2 regions of the Serratia surfactantfaciens genome follow, and region 2 is predicted to be linked to the other one. Evidence: predicted binding sites of a transcription regulator. Region 2 holds the regulator's gene; the other holds the start of a gene.
The links. Region 2 encodes CRP, which controls carbon source genes, mostly activating them, when cyclic AMP is high. Its sites were predicted from a motif close to ATGTGANNNNNNTCACAT; they were not measured.

Region 1: a site for CRP is predicted at 5,535-5,552, ahead of ATE40_RS21035 (PTS mannitol transporter subunit IICBA). Genes of this name have one in related genera too.

Annotation. Positions count from the first base shown of each region.
Region 1 is NZ_CP016948.1:4,491,709-4,499,667, forward strand. It holds gene glyQ (glycine--tRNA ligase subunit alpha) at 287-1,204, shown strand; gene glyS (glycine--tRNA ligase subunit beta) at 1,214-3,283, shown strand; gene ATE40_RS21025 (Fic family protein) at 3,324-4,385, opposite strand; gene ATE40_RS21030 (DUF3053 domain-containing protein) at 4,537-5,256, shown strand; gene ATE40_RS21035 (PTS mannitol transporter subunit IICBA) at 5,801-7,714, shown strand; gene ATE40_RS21040 (mannitol-1-phosphate 5-dehydrogenase) at 7,773-7,959, shown strand, end outside.
Region 2 is NZ_CP016948.1:4,100,250-4,108,208, reverse strand. It holds gene ATE40_RS19285 (helicase HerA-like domain-containing protein) at 1-1,515, shown strand, start outside; gene ATE40_RS19280 (aminodeoxychorismate synthase component II) at 1,588-2,163, shown strand; gene argD (bifunctional acetylornithine/succinyldiaminopimelate transaminase) at 2,294-3,511, shown strand; gene ATE40_RS19270 (YccS/YhfK family putative transporter) at 3,552-5,630, opposite strand; gene crp (cAMP-activated global transcriptional regulator CRP) at 5,680-6,312, opposite strand; gene ATE40_RS19260 (OsmC family protein) at 6,695-7,102, shown strand; gene ATE40_RS19255 (phosphoribulokinase) at 7,141-7,959, opposite strand, start outside.

The DNA of each region.
Region 1 (7,959 bases), 390 kb from region 2:
GATGAGAACAGGTGCTGTGGGCGAATAAGTGACGATTTAAGCAACGATTAGTCTCGTTTTTTGTTAAGTTATTCTAATGTTTTTGGCGGGCCGTATTTTCGCCACGTTCGTCGCCGGTGAAATAAGCCGGCTAACCGGCGTCCTGTCCTGCGCGCGCCGCGCGCGAAAATCCAGCGCTTCTCGCCCCGATTCGCACTTGTTGCCGGATTCTGGCTGTATATCTTACGGTCAACGGGTATACTGGCTCATTCCATCTAAATCCACTTGTATCGCGTGCGAATTCAACATGCAAAAGTTTGATACCAAGACCTTCCAGGGCCTGATCCTGACACTGCAGGATTATTGGGCGCGCCAGGGCTGCACCATCGTTCAACCATTGGACATGGAAGTCGGCGCGGGAACCTCACACCCGATGACGTGCCTGCGTGCACTGGGGCCGGAGCCGATGGCCGCCGCCTACGTGCAGCCATCCCGCCGTCCGACCGACGGCCGCTACGGCGAAAACCCGAACCGTCTGCAGCACTACTACCAGTTCCAGGTGGTGATTAAGCCATCGCCGGACAACATTCAGGAACTCTACCTGGGCTCGTTGAAAGAGCTGGGTCTGGATCCGACCATCCACGACATCCGCTTCGTGGAAGACAACTGGGAAAACCCGACGCTCGGCGCCTGGGGCCTGGGTTGGGAAGTGTGGCTGAACGGCATGGAAGTGACGCAGTTCACCTACTTCCAGCAGGTCGGCGGCCTGGAGTGCAAGCCGGTAACCGGCGAGATCACCTACGGTCTGGAGCGTCTGGCGATGTACATCCAGGGCGTGGACAGCGTGTATGATCTGGTGTGGAGCAACGGCCCGCTGGGCGTCACCACCTACGGCGACGTGTTCCACCAGAACGAAGTGGAGCAGTCCACCTACAACTTCGAATACGCCGACGTCGACTTCCTGTTCTCCTGCTTCGAGCAGTACGAGAAAGAGGCCCAGTCGCTGCTGGCGCTGGAAAAACCGCTGCCGCTGCCGGCCTACGAACGCATCCTGAAGGCGGGTCATACCTTCAACCTGCTGGACGCGCGCAAGGCGATTTCGGTGACCGAGCGTCAACGCTACATTCTGCGCATCCGCACGCTGACCAAAGCCGTTGCCGAAGCCTACTACGCTTCCCGCGAAGCGCTGGGCTTCCCGATGTGCAACAAGAAGAACGAGAACTAAGAGGCAGCCATGACTCAACAGACTTTCCTGGTGGAAATCGGCACGGAAGAGCTGCCGCCGAAGGCTCTTCGTTCCCTGGCGGAATCTTTCGCCGCCAACTTCACTGCCGAGCTGGATAACGCCGGCCTGGAACACGGTGAAGTGAGCTGGTTCGCCGCACCGCGCCGCCTGGCGCTGAAAGTGGCCAACCTGAGCGCGGCGCAGGCCGATCGCGAAATTGAAAAACGCGGCCCGGCGATCGCTCAAGCGTTCGACGCCGAAGGCAAACCGAGCAAAGCGGCCGAAGGCTGGGCGCGCGGCTGCGGCATCACCGTCGATCAGGCTGAACGCCTGGTGACCGACAAGGGCGAGTGGTTGATGTACCGCGCCCACGTCAAAGGCCAGTCGGCGCAGCAACTGCTGGCCGGCATGGTCAGCACCGCGCTCGGCAAGCTGCCGATCCCGAAACTGATGCGCTGGGGCGATTCTGACGTGCAGTTCGTGCGTCCGGTGCACACCGTCACGATGCTGCTGGGCGCCGATCTGATCCCGGGCACCGTGCTGGGCATCGACTCTGCGCGTACCGTGCGCGGCCACCGCTTCATGGGCGAAGCCGAGTTTACCCTCGACAACGCCGACCAATACCCGCAGATCTTGCTGGAGCGTGGCAAAGTGGTCGCCGACTATGAAGCGCGTAAAGCGCTCATCAAGCGCGACGCCGAGCTGGCGGCGCAGAAGATTGGCGGCAAGGCCGATCTGAGCGACAGCCTGCTGGAAGAAGTGGCCTCGCTGGTGGAATGGCCGGTGGTGCTGACCGCCAAATTCGAAGAGAAATTCCTGGCGGTGCCGGCGGAAGCGCTGGTGTACACCATGAAGGGCGATCAGAAGTATTTCCCGGTGTACGACGCCGCGGGCAAACTGCTGCCGAACTTTATCTTCGTGGCCAACATCGAGTCGAAAGACCCGCAGCAGATCATCTCCGGTAACGAGAAGGTGGTGCGTCCGCGTCTGGCCGACGCCGAGTTCTTCTTCAACACCGACCGCAAGAAACGTCTGGAAGACAATCTGCCGCGCCTGGAAACCGTGCTGTTCCAACAGCAGTTGGGCACCCTGCGCGACAAGACCGATCGCATTCAGGCGCTGGCGGGCTGGGTTGCCGGCCAGATCGGCGCCGACGTCAACCACGCCACCCGTGCGGGCCTGCTGTCGAAGTGCGACCTGATGACCAACATGGTGTTCGAATTCACCGACACCCAGGGCGTGATGGGCATGCACTACGCGCGCCACGACGGTGAGGCGGAAGACGTCGCCGTTGCGCTGAACGAGCAGTATCAGCCGCGCTACGCCGGTGATGCGCTGCCGCAGTCGCTGGTGGCTTGTTCACTGGCGATCGCCGACAAGATGGACACCCTGGCCGGCATCTTCGGCATCGGGCAGCATCCGAAAGGCGATAAAGACCCGTTCGCGCTGCGCCGCGCCGCGCTGGGCGTGCTGCGCATCATCGTCGAGAAAAACCTGCCGCTGGATCTGCAGACTCTGACCGAAGAGGCCGTGCGCCTGTACGGCAGCAAGCTGACCAACGCCAAAGTGGTCGATGAGGTGGTGGAATTCATGCTGGGCCGCTTCCGCGCCTGGTATCAGGAAGAAGGCCACGCGGTCGATACCATTCAGGCGGTGCTGGCGCGCCGTCCGACCAAGCCGGCCGACTTCGACGCACGCGTCAAGGCGGTATCCCACTTCCGCACGCTGGACGAAGCGGCGGCGTTGGCTGCGGCCAACAAACGCGTCTCCAACATCCTGGCCAAATCTACCGAAACGCTGAACGACAGCGTGCGCGCCTCGGTGCTGAAGGACGCGGCGGAGATCCAGTTGGCGACCCACCTGGTGGTGCTGCGCGACAAGCTGCAGCCGTACTTCGCGGCGGGCAACTACCAGGAAGCGCTGGTGGAACTGGCTGCGCTGCGTGAGCCGGTGGATGCGTTCTTCGACAACGTGATGGTAATGGCGGACGATGCGGAAGTGCGCGTGAATCGTCTGACGCTGCTGAGCAAACTGCGAGAACTGTTCCTGCAGGTGGCGGATATCTCCGTACTGCAGTAAACGGCTCTGTGCTGTGAAAAGGCGCCTGCGGGCGCCTTTTTTATGGCTGGCGTAACTGTTTGATACCGGCTGCGGTCAAGCGATAGCGTTGTAAACGGCTCTTGGGCTTATCCGGTAGCGTCATTTCAATCCAACCGGCATTCAAGGCCGGTTGGAGATAGCGTTCGCGGAAAGATTTTCGATCCTGCAACTGTAGAACATTCTGGAGTGCTTCTCGCGACATCTCACCTTGCAGCGTCGCCAGCAAGTCAGCGACTTGGGGGGTGACTTGGGGGGTGACTTGGGGGGTAATACTCAGCTCAAGCGCTTTTAGAATCATTTCCAGCATGAATTCAACGAAGGGTGAACAATCGGTTTTTTGGTTGCTGGCATTCAGCGCTTGGTAATATCCGGACTGGTTATCATGCACCAGGCTCTCAACCGGCACGTTGGCGAACAACGGATCCCAGCGTGACAAAATCAGCGTTTGCCACAACCGTCCCATGCGGCCGTTTCCATCGGCAAACGGGTGGATGAATTCGAATTCATAGTGAAATACGCAGCTGCCGATCAGCGGTGGCAGATCGGTTTGTTGCAGCCAGATGAGCAGTTGGCGGATCAGCAACGGTACGCGTTCCGCCGGGGGAGCCATATGGATCACGACGTTGCCGTTCATCACGCCGACGCCGCTCTGACGATAGCGGCCGGCATCAGGTAGCAAGCTGTTCATCAGCATCCCATGTGCGGCAAGCAGATGGCGTTCATTTTCGGGATGCCAATGATTCAGGTTGGTATAGCAATGGATGGCATTCATCGCTTCCTGAACGTCTCGCGGAGGGGCGATGACGCGTTTACCTGCGATGATAGCGGTGATCTGCTCTTCGCTCAGGGTATTGCCTTCGATCGCCAACGAACCTTGAATGGTGCGGATCCGATTGATGCGCCTTAGCTGCAACGCATGCTCTTGTTCCGCTTGCATTGTCAAATGGGCCAACGCTGCCCCTACGTCTGTCGCCAGATGCAGAATGGAGGGGGTGATGGTCAACGGCGGTTGATAAGAGGACATGAGCAAGTTGGCCCGGCGATAAACGTTGGAAAAGTGTACCATGCGTACGTGGTACACGCAGTACGCCGTTTTTAACCAGACAATGTTCACCGCAAGCGGAATCGCGTATCGGAACGCCGCCAGTTGATCTATTCTTATAGGCGCACGGAGTGCAGAAAAAGGGGCGGAGTCCAATGAAAAAGCAGGTTTATAACAGGAGTTATGTCACATGGCGGTAGGGATCCAGAGCAGAGTTTTCGCGCGTTGGTTGGCACCGGTATTGGCATTGTTGGTGGTCATGCAATTGACCGCCTGCGGCGATAAAGAGCCGGAACAGCGCAAAGCATTCATTGATTACTTACAGAATACCGTGATGCGCAGCGGGGCGAACATCCCCACGCTGAGCGAAGACCAGAAACAGAAGTTCGGCAACTATGCCGGCGATTACGCGATTTTGGTCGGTTTTTCCCAGCAGTTGTCCAAATCGGTCGGCGCCAGCCTGACGCCGGCGCTGGACCAGATTAACCAGATCCGCACCGCGCAGGACTACCTGAACAAACGCGACGCGCTGCAGCAATCGGTCGGAGCATTGAACCTGCTGGGCCAGCAGATCCAGTCCGCCAAATCGCAGGCGGATACCGCCCGTGCGGCGCTGAAGCAGCCCGACGATCTGAAGGCGGTGTACAACCAGGCCTATGACAAGATCGTCACCGCGCCGGCCAACGCCCTGATGCCGGCGATCCCGACCACCGCCAGCTTCGTGCAGGATCTGGTGCAGGTTGGCGATTTCCTGCAGAGCCAGGGCAATCAGGTCAGCTTTAACAACAACGGCGTGCAGTTCCGCACCGCGCAACAGGTGGCGCAATACAACACCATGATGTCGAATCTGGTGGCTAAACAGCAGAACCTGGTGAACGCGCAGAAAACCATTCAAAGCGTGACGCAATAACGCCCCCGCGCACGAGAGACAGGCCGGCATTGCCGGCCTGTTTTATTTCCCCCCTCAGCGTTTCCAATAACTTGCTGGCTTATTGCGCAGGCTTCTGTACTACACTTCAATTAATCCATTCATTAGGCAATGTAGTTTTCTTTCACTCATCACTTCGCTAGTTCCCGGCGGGATGAGTGCTCACAGGGAAGATCAAACAGCGCGTTGTTATCGGGCGCGGCGGTCAAAAATAAATTGTGATGTTTGTCACAATTTAAAAACAAAACACCAAGTTAAAAATGTGATGCGCATCACTTTATTGCGGGTTTTAAGGCGATTTCTTTCTCACTGTGCTTTTCTTACACGCCATAATTGTGATCGGCATCACTATAAGTGGTGGTTTGTTGGGGTGTTATATGTGATTTGTATCACAAAAAATTCGTGAAGTTCGCGTGACAAAAACAGCGTGATAGAGTCCGTTTCGCATACAGCGGCAACACGGCTGGATCGTCACAACAATAATCACGCGCTCTATTGTCAGCGCGTAACAATAGGGGTGTGTTTTATGTTTTCACCAGACATCAAGGTTAAAGTGCAAAACTTTGGCCGCTTCCTGAGCAACATGGTGATGCCCAACATCGGCGCCTTTATCGCCTGGGGGATTATCACCGCACTGTTCATTCCAACCGGCTGGCTGCCGAATGAAACCTTAGCCAAGCTGGTCGGCCCGATGATCACCTACCTGCTGCCGTTGCTGATCGGCTACACCGGCGGGCGACTGGTAGGCGGCGATCGCGGCGGCGTAGTCGGCGCCATCACCACCATGGGCGTCATCGTCGGCGCCGACATGCCGATGTTCCTCGGCGCGATGATCGCCGGCCCGCTGGGCGGCTGGGCTATCAAGCACTTCGACCGCTGGGTGGACGGCAAGATCAAAAGCGGCTTTGAAATGCTGGTGAACAACTTCTCCGCCGGCATCATCGGCATGTTGCTGGCGATCCTGGCCTTCCTGGGCATCGGGCCGCTGGTGGAGGTGCTCTCCAAACTGCTGGCGGCGGGTGTGCACGTGATGGTGACGAACAACCTGCTGCCGTTGGCGTCCATCTTCGTTGAACCGGCGAAAATCCTGTTCCTGAACAACGCCATCAACCACGGCATCTTCTCGCCGCTGGGCATTCAGCAGGCCACGGAAGCCGGCAAGTCGGTGTTCTTCCTGATTGAAGCCAACCCAGGCCCGGGCATGGGCGTGCTGATGGCCTACATGTTCTTCGGCCGCGGCAGCGCCAAGCAATCCGCCGGCGGTGCAGCGATCATTCACTTCCTGGGCGGCATCCACGAAATCTACTTCCCGTACGTGCTGATGAACCCACGTCTGCTGCTGGCGGTGATCCTGGGCGGCATGACCGGCGTCTTTACCCTGACGATGCTGAACGGTGGCCTGGTGTCTCCGGCTTCCCCTGGGTCGATTCTGGCGGTGCTGGCGATGACCCCGAAAGGCGCCTATTTCGCCAACATTGCAGCGGTGTTCGCAGCCTTTGCCGTCTCCTTCGTGGTGTCCGCTTTCCTGCTGAAAACCTCCAAGGTGAAAGAGGATGACGATCTGGAAGCCGCGACCCGTCGCGTGCAAGAGATGAAATCGCAGTCCAAGGGCGGCGCGGCAGCGCCGGCGGCGGTCGATGGCGATCTGAGCACCGTGCGCAAAATCATCGTCGCCTGCGATGCGGGCATGGGCTCCAGCGCCATGGGCGCCGGGGTGCTGCGCAAGAAAGTGGCCGACGCCGGGCTGAAGAACATCTCGGTGACCAACAGCGCCATCAACAGTCTGCCGGACGATGTGGACCTGGTGATCACCCACCGCGATCTGACAGAACGCGCGATGCGCCATGCGCCGCAGGCCCAGCACATTTCACTGACCAACTTCCTCGACAGCAAGCTGTATGGCGATCTGGTCGAGCGTTTGCTGGCGGTGAATACCGCTGCCGCAGCGGCCCCGCAGAGCGGCGCGCACGCGGCTGCAGAGGCCGGCGAACAGGGGCTGTTCAAGCTAAGCGAGAGCAACGTGTTCCTCAACCTGCAGGCCAGCGACAAAGAGCAGGCGATCCGTTTCGCCGGCGAGCAGCTGGTGAAGGGCGGCTACGTTGAGCCGGAATACGTGCCGGCGATGCTGGAGCGCGAAAAGCTCACGTCCACCTACCTGGGCGAGTCGATCGCCGTGCCGCACGGCACCATCGAGGCTAAAGACCGGGTGCTGCGTACCGGCGTGGTGTTCTGCCAATACCCGCAGGGCGTGCGCTTCGGCGATGAAGAGGACGAAGTGGCGCGCCTGGTGATCGGCATTGCCGCGCGCAACAACGAGCATATCCAGGTGATCACCAGCCTGACCAACGCGCTGGATGACGAGAGCGTGATCGAGCGGCTGGCTAATACCACCAGCGTCCAGGAAGTGCTGGACCTGCTCGGCGGCAAAAAAGCCGGATAACAGAATCATTTTAAAGGGTGCAGCTTGCTGCACCCTTCGACATTAAGAAGGTAGAGTTATGAAAGCATTACATTTTGGCGCAGGGAACATCGGCCGCGGTTTTATCGGCAAGCTGCTGGCGGACGCGGGCGTTGAGCTGACCTTCGCCGACGTCAATCAAACGGTGCTGGATCTGCTGAACAGCCGTAAAAGCTACCAGGTGCACGTGGTGGGCGAACAAGAGCGCGTAGAGAGCGTCAACAACG
Region 2 (7,959 bases):
CGGATTATCGCCAAAGCGATGAAAGACGGAAAACCGGAACAGGATCTGGTGATTTTGCCGGCGTTGGCCAACCGCCACGGCTTGATCACCGGGGCAACCGGCACCGGCAAGACGGTGACGCTGCAGAAAATGGCCGAACAGTTCTCACGCATCGGCGTGCCGGTGTTCCTGTCGGATGTGAAGGGCGATCTGTCCGGCATCGGCACCGAGGGCGTGCCTTCCGAAAAACTGCAGGCGCGTCTGGCGGCGATCGGCGTTACCGACTGGCAACCGCAGGCCTGCACCATTATCCCGTGGGATATTTACGGTGAAAAAGGCCACCCGATCCGCGCCACGATTTCCGATCTCGGGCCGTTGCTGCTGGGGCGCCTGCTGGATCTGAACGAGGTGCAAAGCGGCGTGCTGCAGCTGGTGTTCAAAATCGCCGATGACAATGCGCTGCTGCTGCTGGATATGAAAGACCTGCGCGCCATGGTGCAGTTCGTCGGCGATAACGCCAAACAATTCCAGACCCAGTACGGCAATATCTCTACCGCGTCGATCGGCGCCATCCAGCGTGGATTGCTGACGCTGGAAGAACAGGGTGCCAACCAGTTCTTCGGCGAGCCGATGCTGGACATCAACGATCTGATGAAAACCGACGCCAACGGTCACGGCGTGATCAACCTGCTGGCGGCGGACAAGCTGATCAATCAGCCGAAGCTGTATTCGGTGTTCCTGCTATGGCTGCTGGCCGAGCTGTTTGAGCACCTGCCGGAAGTGGGCGATCCCGAACAGCCGAAGCTGGTGTTCTTCTTCGATGAAGCGCACCTGCTGTTCAACGACGCGCCGGCGGCGCTGCTGACCAAGATCGAACAGGTGGTGCGCCTGATCCGCTCCAAAGGCGTCGGCATTTACTTCGTCACCCAGAACCCGCTGGACATTCCGGACAGCGTATTGGGCCAATTGGGCAACCGCGTACAGCATGCTTTGCGCGCCTTTACCCCGCGCGATCAGAAAGCGGTGAAGACGGCGGCGCAAACCCTGCGCGCCAACCCGGCCTTTGATGCCGAAACGGCGATCACCGAGCTGGGCGTGGGCGAAGCGCTGGTGTCGTTCCTCGACGAGAAGGGCCGCCCGAACGTGGTGGAGCGGGCGATGGTCATCGCGCCGGAATCCAAGATGGGCATGCTTGGCGCGGAAGGGCTGAACAGCGCGATCAACAAGTCGCCGCTGTATGGCCGCTATGAGGATATGATCGATCGCGAGTCCGCCTACGAGAAGCTGTCGTCGGGTGGATTTGCCACCGTCGGCACCCCGCAGCAGGGGCAGCAACCGCAGGCGCAACAGCAACAACAGCAGGCGGGCGGCGGCCTGATGGACGGCCTGAACGAGCTGCTGTTCGGTTCCACCGGCCCGCGCGGCGGCAAGCGCGACGGCATCGTCCAGACCGCCGCCAAGAGCATGGCGCGCGATCTCGGCCGCCAGATCCTGCGCGGCGTGCTGGGGTCGATCACCGGCGGCCGTAAAAAGTAAGCGGAAATTATCGTCGGCAGCGGCGGGTTAAATCAGTAAACTATGGCGGCGTTTTTCTCTGCCGGACCTAACATGCTGCTGCTGATCGATAACTACGACTCCTTTACCTATAACCTTTACCAGTACTTCTGCGAATTGGGCGCCGAGGTGCTGGTGAAGCGCAACGATGAGCTGCAGCTGGCCGATATCGAGCGGCTGGCGCCGCAGCATCTGGTGATTTCTCCTGGCCCCTGTACCCCGAACGAAGCGGGTATCTCGCTGGCCGCCATTCGACATTTCGCCGGCAAACTGCCGATCCTCGGCGTGTGCCTGGGGCATCAGGCGCTGGGGCAGGCGTTCGGCGCCGAGGTGGTGCGCGCCCGTGCGGTGATGCACGGCAAAACCTCGGCCATTCGTCACCTGGGCGTCGGCGTGTTTCGCGGCCTGAGCGATCCGTTGACCGTGACCCGTTACCACTCGCTGGTGCTGAAAGCCGAGACGCTGCCGGACTGTTTTGAAGTGACCGCCTGGAGCGAGCGCGACGGCGTGCGTGATGAGATCATGGGCATTCGCCACCGCACTTTGGCGTTGGAAGGCGTGCAGTTCCATCCGGAAAGCGTGCTCAGCGAGCAGGGCCACCAGCTGCTGGATAATTTCCTCAAGCGTTAATACTTTCGCGTTTTTTCGCCCGTCAGGCGTTTTGCGTTTGCGCTTGATTGGTTTTTTATGCATATTTCGTGATTATGTTTTCAATATGACATCGAAATAGCGCCGAAAAACCTTCGGGGTGGAGCCGAAAATGACTGACAAATTCGCAGTGAGCCGCAGCACCTTTGACCAGGTTATCCTGCCTGTTTATGCACCTGCCCAGTTCGTGCCGGTGCGCGGCAAAGGCAGCCGGGTCTGGGATCAGCAGGGAAAAGAGTACATCGATTTTTCCGGCGGCATCGCGGTAACGGCGCTGGGACATTGCCACCCGGCGCTGGTCGACGCGCTCAAACGTCAGGGAGAAACCCTGTGGCATACCAGCAACGTCTTCACCAATGAACCGGCGCTGCGTCTGGCGAGTAAACTGATCGACGCCACCTTTGCCGATCGGGTGTTCTTCGCCAACTCTGGCGCGGAGGCCAACGAGGCGGCGTTCAAGCTGGCGCGCCATTACGCCATCACTCGCCACAGCCCATACAAAACCAAAATCATCGCCTTCTATAACGCGTTTCACGGCCGCACGCTGTTCACCGTTTCGGTGGGCGGGCAGGCTAAATACTCCGACGGGTTCGGGCCGAAGCCGGCCGACATTGTGCACGTGCCGTTTAACGATCTGGCGGCGGTGAAAGCGGTGATGGACGACCATACCTGCGCGGTGGTGATGGAGCCGATTCAGGGTGAGGGCGGCATTACGCCGGTCGACGCCGGCTTCCTCAAAGGCGTGCGCGAGCTGTGCGACCAACATCAGGCGCTGCTGGTGTTCGACGAAGTGCAGAGCGGCATGGGGCGCAGCGGCAAGCTGTTCGCCTACATGCATTATGGCGTGACGCCGGACATTCTCACCACCGCCAAGGCGCTGGGCGGCGGTTTCCCGGTCAGCGCCATGCTGACCACCGAAGAGATCGCGTCGGTGATGCAGGTGGGCACTCACGGCACTACCTACGGCGGCAACCCGCTGGCCTGCGCGGTGGCGGAGGCGGCGCTGGATGTGATCAATACGCCGGAGGTGTTGAGCGGCATTGAGCAGCGCCATGCGCTGTATGTGCAGGCTTTACAGAATATCGGCGATAAATACGGTATTTTCACCGCCATTCGCGGTATGGGGTTGCTGATTGGCGCCGAACTGACGCCGCATTATCACGGCAGAGCGCGTGACTTCCTCACCGCCGCCGCTGTGCGTGGGCTGATGATCCTCAACGCCGGGCCGAACGTGATTCGTTTCGCGCCGTCGCTGGTGGTGGAGCTGCAGGATATCGAAGCCGGCATGGCGCTGTTCGAGCTGGCGGTGCAGGACGTGATCAACGCCTGAAGCCCGTGCGGCGAATAACGGGGCGCGGCATGCCGCGCCCTTATTGATCGCGCAGTTTGCGTTTGAGCCAGATGCCGTGGTGCGGGCGCTGGCGCCAGGCCAGCGACGAAATGGTATGCATCACGCTCAGGTGCGACAGGATGCGCCGCAGATGGCGCTCCATCTCGGTGACGGGCATGTCCGGATGCAAGTCCGGCGGCTGCATGATGCCGCTGTTGTCGCTGCTCGGGCCATCGTATTCCAGCCGCTGCTGGCAGCTTTGCAGCGCGATTTCACAGGTTTGCAGATACTCTTCCGCCAGCTTCGGCGTCAGCATGTAGTGCTCGCGCGCCAGAATGGTCATGGCGTTCAGGTGCTCGACGATGAACTGGCTGTGAGTGACCCACAGCCGCATGTCAGCCAGATAGTTCGAGGCGAATCCCGGTTCCTGCATCGCCTGATTGAGCGCTGTGAACAGCGCATTGTGCGCCTGGTTGACCTGCATGCGGGCGTAGGCCAGCGAGGCGGCGTCCGGCTCGGGTTGCTTCAGCATCAGCCGCAGCGCGGCCTGATCGTTCTCCAGCGCCTGATGGGCATTTTTGCGCAGCAGCCCGCTTTGCCACTGCGGCCACAGCCAAATGGTGCCGCCGAACGCCAGCACGCAGCCGATCAGCGTATCGATCAGGCGCGGCACCAGAAAATGCGAGCCGTTCAGCGCCAGCAGCTGCAGGGTGTAAACCGCCGTGACCGTAAAGCCGATCACCGATAGCCCGTAATTCTTGCGCGAAACCAGGTAGGCCAGCAGCGTGATCACCAGCATGATGCTCAGCGTTTCCCCTTCCGGCAACTGCAGCTGCAGCAGACCCGCCGCCAGCAACAGTCCGGCGATCGTGCCCAGCGCACGGTGCTGAATGCGCACCCGGGTGGCGTTATAGCCGTTTTGACTCACCAGCATGATAGTGAGCAGGATCCAGTAAGGCTTCGGCAGGTTGAATACCGCCCCCAGGCTGCTGCCGACCGCCAGCGTTACCCCCAGCCGCGCGGCGTTGCGCAGGGCGGTGGATTTGAACGACAGGTAGCTGGCCAACGCCGGCCAAAACGGCAGGCGGTGCTGGCTGGGCATCAAATCGCGGCGGTACAGCGGGTGCTGGGTGCGCAGCAGGCGGGCGATGCGGCTGAAATGGTAGTAGCAAAACTGGCCGACCGGGTTGTCGGGATGCTGCGCCGCCATTTTTTCCAGCGCCGCCAGCTCGTGCGTCATGGAAAAGCGCTTCGAATGTTGATGGTAGAGAATATCGTGCGCCACCACGCGCAGCCGGCCGGCGATCACCTGGGCGTTGCGGCGAATGATCGCTTCGGCCTGGCTCTGCTCCATCAGCTTCTGCACTTCTTCCGGCAGATGCAGGCTGACGGTGATGTGCTCCTGCAGGTCCATCGCCACCTGAAAGGCGCGCTGCAGGCGCTTTTGATCGAGGTTGTTGGCGTGCGGCAGGAAATTAAGCTGTTGGTACAGTAGGCTGATCAGATCCATCACCTTTTGCTGGCGCACCAGCAGCGGCGGCAGCGCGGTTTGCGGGTCGGTGTGTTGGGTCAGCAGCGAATACTTGGCTTCGAAGTAGTCCGCCAGTTCCAGATAAAGCTGGCTCAACGTCTCGCGCATCGGCTGCTCTTTCCACAGTTTGAACCAGAACCAGGTGAATAAGCCGTACCAGGCGGTGCCGATGACGTACAACAACGGCGCCTGCCAGATTGGTACCGTGCCAGCCATGCTGAGAGCGAAGATGGCGGCCACCAGCGCCGCCGGCAACAGCCGGGCGTGCAGCGGGCTGATTTCGCCGGTGACGCCGAGCAACAGCGCCAGACCCAGCATCAGCGCCGGCAGCGGCAGATGCCACAGCAGGGCCTGTTGCAGCAGCAGGCTGCTGAGGGCGAACAGCGCACCGCCGACGATCAGCCGTTTAAAGAAGCGCTTATGCGGCGTGTCGAGACCGGCGATATTGCAGCAGGCGGGCACCAGAGAGAACATCAGGCCGAGCTGCAGCTGGCCGATCAGCAGGCCGAACAGCACCGGCAGGCACAACACCAGCGTTTGTCGCAGTGCGTAATTGACTTCCGGGTGGTAGATCAGACGACGCCACATGGCAGCGAGCAGATAAAAAACGGCGCAGATTGCGCCGTTTTTTCAGGGATTAACGGGTGCCGTAGACGACAATGGTTTTGCCGTGGGCGGAAATCAGGTTTTGGTCTTCCAGCATTTTCAGAATACGGCCAACGGTTTCGCGCGAGCAGCCGACGATCTGGCCGATTTCCTGACGGGTGATTTTGATCTGCATGCCGTCCGGGTGAGTCATGGCGTCGGGTTGCTTCGCCAGATTCAGCAAGGTTTGCGCGATGCGGCCGGTAACGTCCAGGAAGGCGAGGTTGCCCACTTTTTCGGAAGTGACCTGCAGGCGGCTCGCCATTTGGGCGGACAGACGCATCAGGATGTCCGGGTTCACCTGGATCAGCTGGCGGAATTTCTTGTAGGAAATTTCGGCCACTTCACAGGCGGTTTTCGCGCGAACCCAGGCGCTGCGCTCCTGGCCCTCTTCGAACAATCCGAGCTCGCCGATGAAATCCCCCTGGTTGAGGTAGGACAAGATCATCTCTTTACCTTCTTCATCCTTGATCAGCACCGCGACGGAGCCTTTCACGATGTAGTAAAGCGTTTCGGCCTTTTCACCTTGGTGAATCAGCGTACTCTTCGATGGATATTTGTGGATATGGCAATGAGACAGGAACCATTCGAGAGTAGGGTCTGTTTGCGGTTTGCCGAGAACCATTCGCTGTTATCCTCTGTTGTTATCGCTGCCTTGTGTCACAGGGGTCAGAGTTCCCTGTAAAACCCGCCTGTAGCCGCTGTTATGAGCGAGGGCTACCGGCAAGTTTTGAGGCGTGTCATAAAAATACGCTGTCGCTCTAGCATATTAACTTGCCGTAAGCGCTGCAAGCTACATTCTGTTAACATACCGGTAAAGGAGCCTTTCTCTGGGCGTTTCCCTGAAATGCAGTGTCCCGGAAAGATTTATTGCGGCTCTGTTTGTAGCACAGAGTAAGGCGGGTGTCTCGTGTTGTCTCGCTTCAGCATGATTAGCATCAGGTTACGTTGCCTGTTTCTATGCGAAAGCGTACTCTGATTTTAAGAAATCAACCGGAGTGACCAGAATGCAGGCAAGAGTTAAATGGGTGGAAGGGTTAACGTTTTTGGGTGAATCGGCCTCCGGCCATCAGGTACTGATGGACGGCAACGCCGGCGATAAAGCGCCCAGCCCGATGGAGATGGTGCTGATGTCGGTAGGCGGCTGCAGCGCGATCGACGTGGTGTCCATCCTGCAAAAAGGGCGCAATGACGTGCGCGATTGCGAGGTGAAGCTGACCTCCGAGCGCCGCGAAGAAGCCCCGCGGCTGTTCACCCATATCAACCTGCACTTCATCGTCACCGGTCAGGATCTGACCGACAAGATCGTAGAGCGAGCGGTGAACCTGTCGGCGGAGAAATACTGCTCGGTGGCGCTGATGCTCAACAAAGCCGCCACGGTGACCCACAGCTTCGAGATCCGCCAGCCGGCGTAATCGAGACGGAGCGCGGCCAGCCGCCGCGCTCAACGCGCTTATTCGATCTTCTTGCCTTCCAGCAGCCGCTGCACCAGCGGCGCCATGATCAGCTCCATCGCCAACCCCATCTTGCCGCCCGGCACCACCAGCGTATTGATGTGCGAAATAAACGATCCTTGCAGCATCGCCAGCAAATAGGGGAAGTCTATCTGATCCAGCCCGCGGAAGTGGATCACCACGAAGCTTTCATCCAGTGACGGAATGGCCTTGGCAGCGAACGGGTTGGAGGTGTCCACCGTCGGAACGCGCTGGAAGTTGATGTGGGTGCGCGAGAACTGCGGCGTGATGTAGTTGATGTAGTCTTCCATCGAACGCACCACCGAATCCATTACCGCTTCGCGGGAGTGGCCGCGCTCGCCGGTATCGCGGATCAGCTTCTGGATCCATTCCAGGTTGACGATCGGCACCACGCCGACCAGCAGATCGACATGTTTGGCCACGTCATGGTGCTCGGTGACTACGCCGCCGTGCAGCCCCTCGTAGAACAGCACGTCGGTCGGCGCCGGCAGTGGCTCCCACGGGGTGAAGGTGCCCGGCACCTGATTGTATGGCACCGCTTCGTCGTAGGTATGCAGATACTTGCGCGAACGGCCGGTGCCGTTCTTGCCGTAGTCGATAAAGCTTTGTTGCAGCAGGCCGAAGTCGTTGGCCTCGGGGCCGAAATAGCTGATGTGTCTGCCCAGATCGCGCGCCTTGCGGATCGCCGCGTCCATCTCCGGCCGGGTGTAGCGGTGGAAACTGTCGCCCTCCAGCTCGGCGGCGCGAATGTTGAGCTGCTGGAAGATTTTGCGGAACGCCACGCTGGTGGTGGTGGT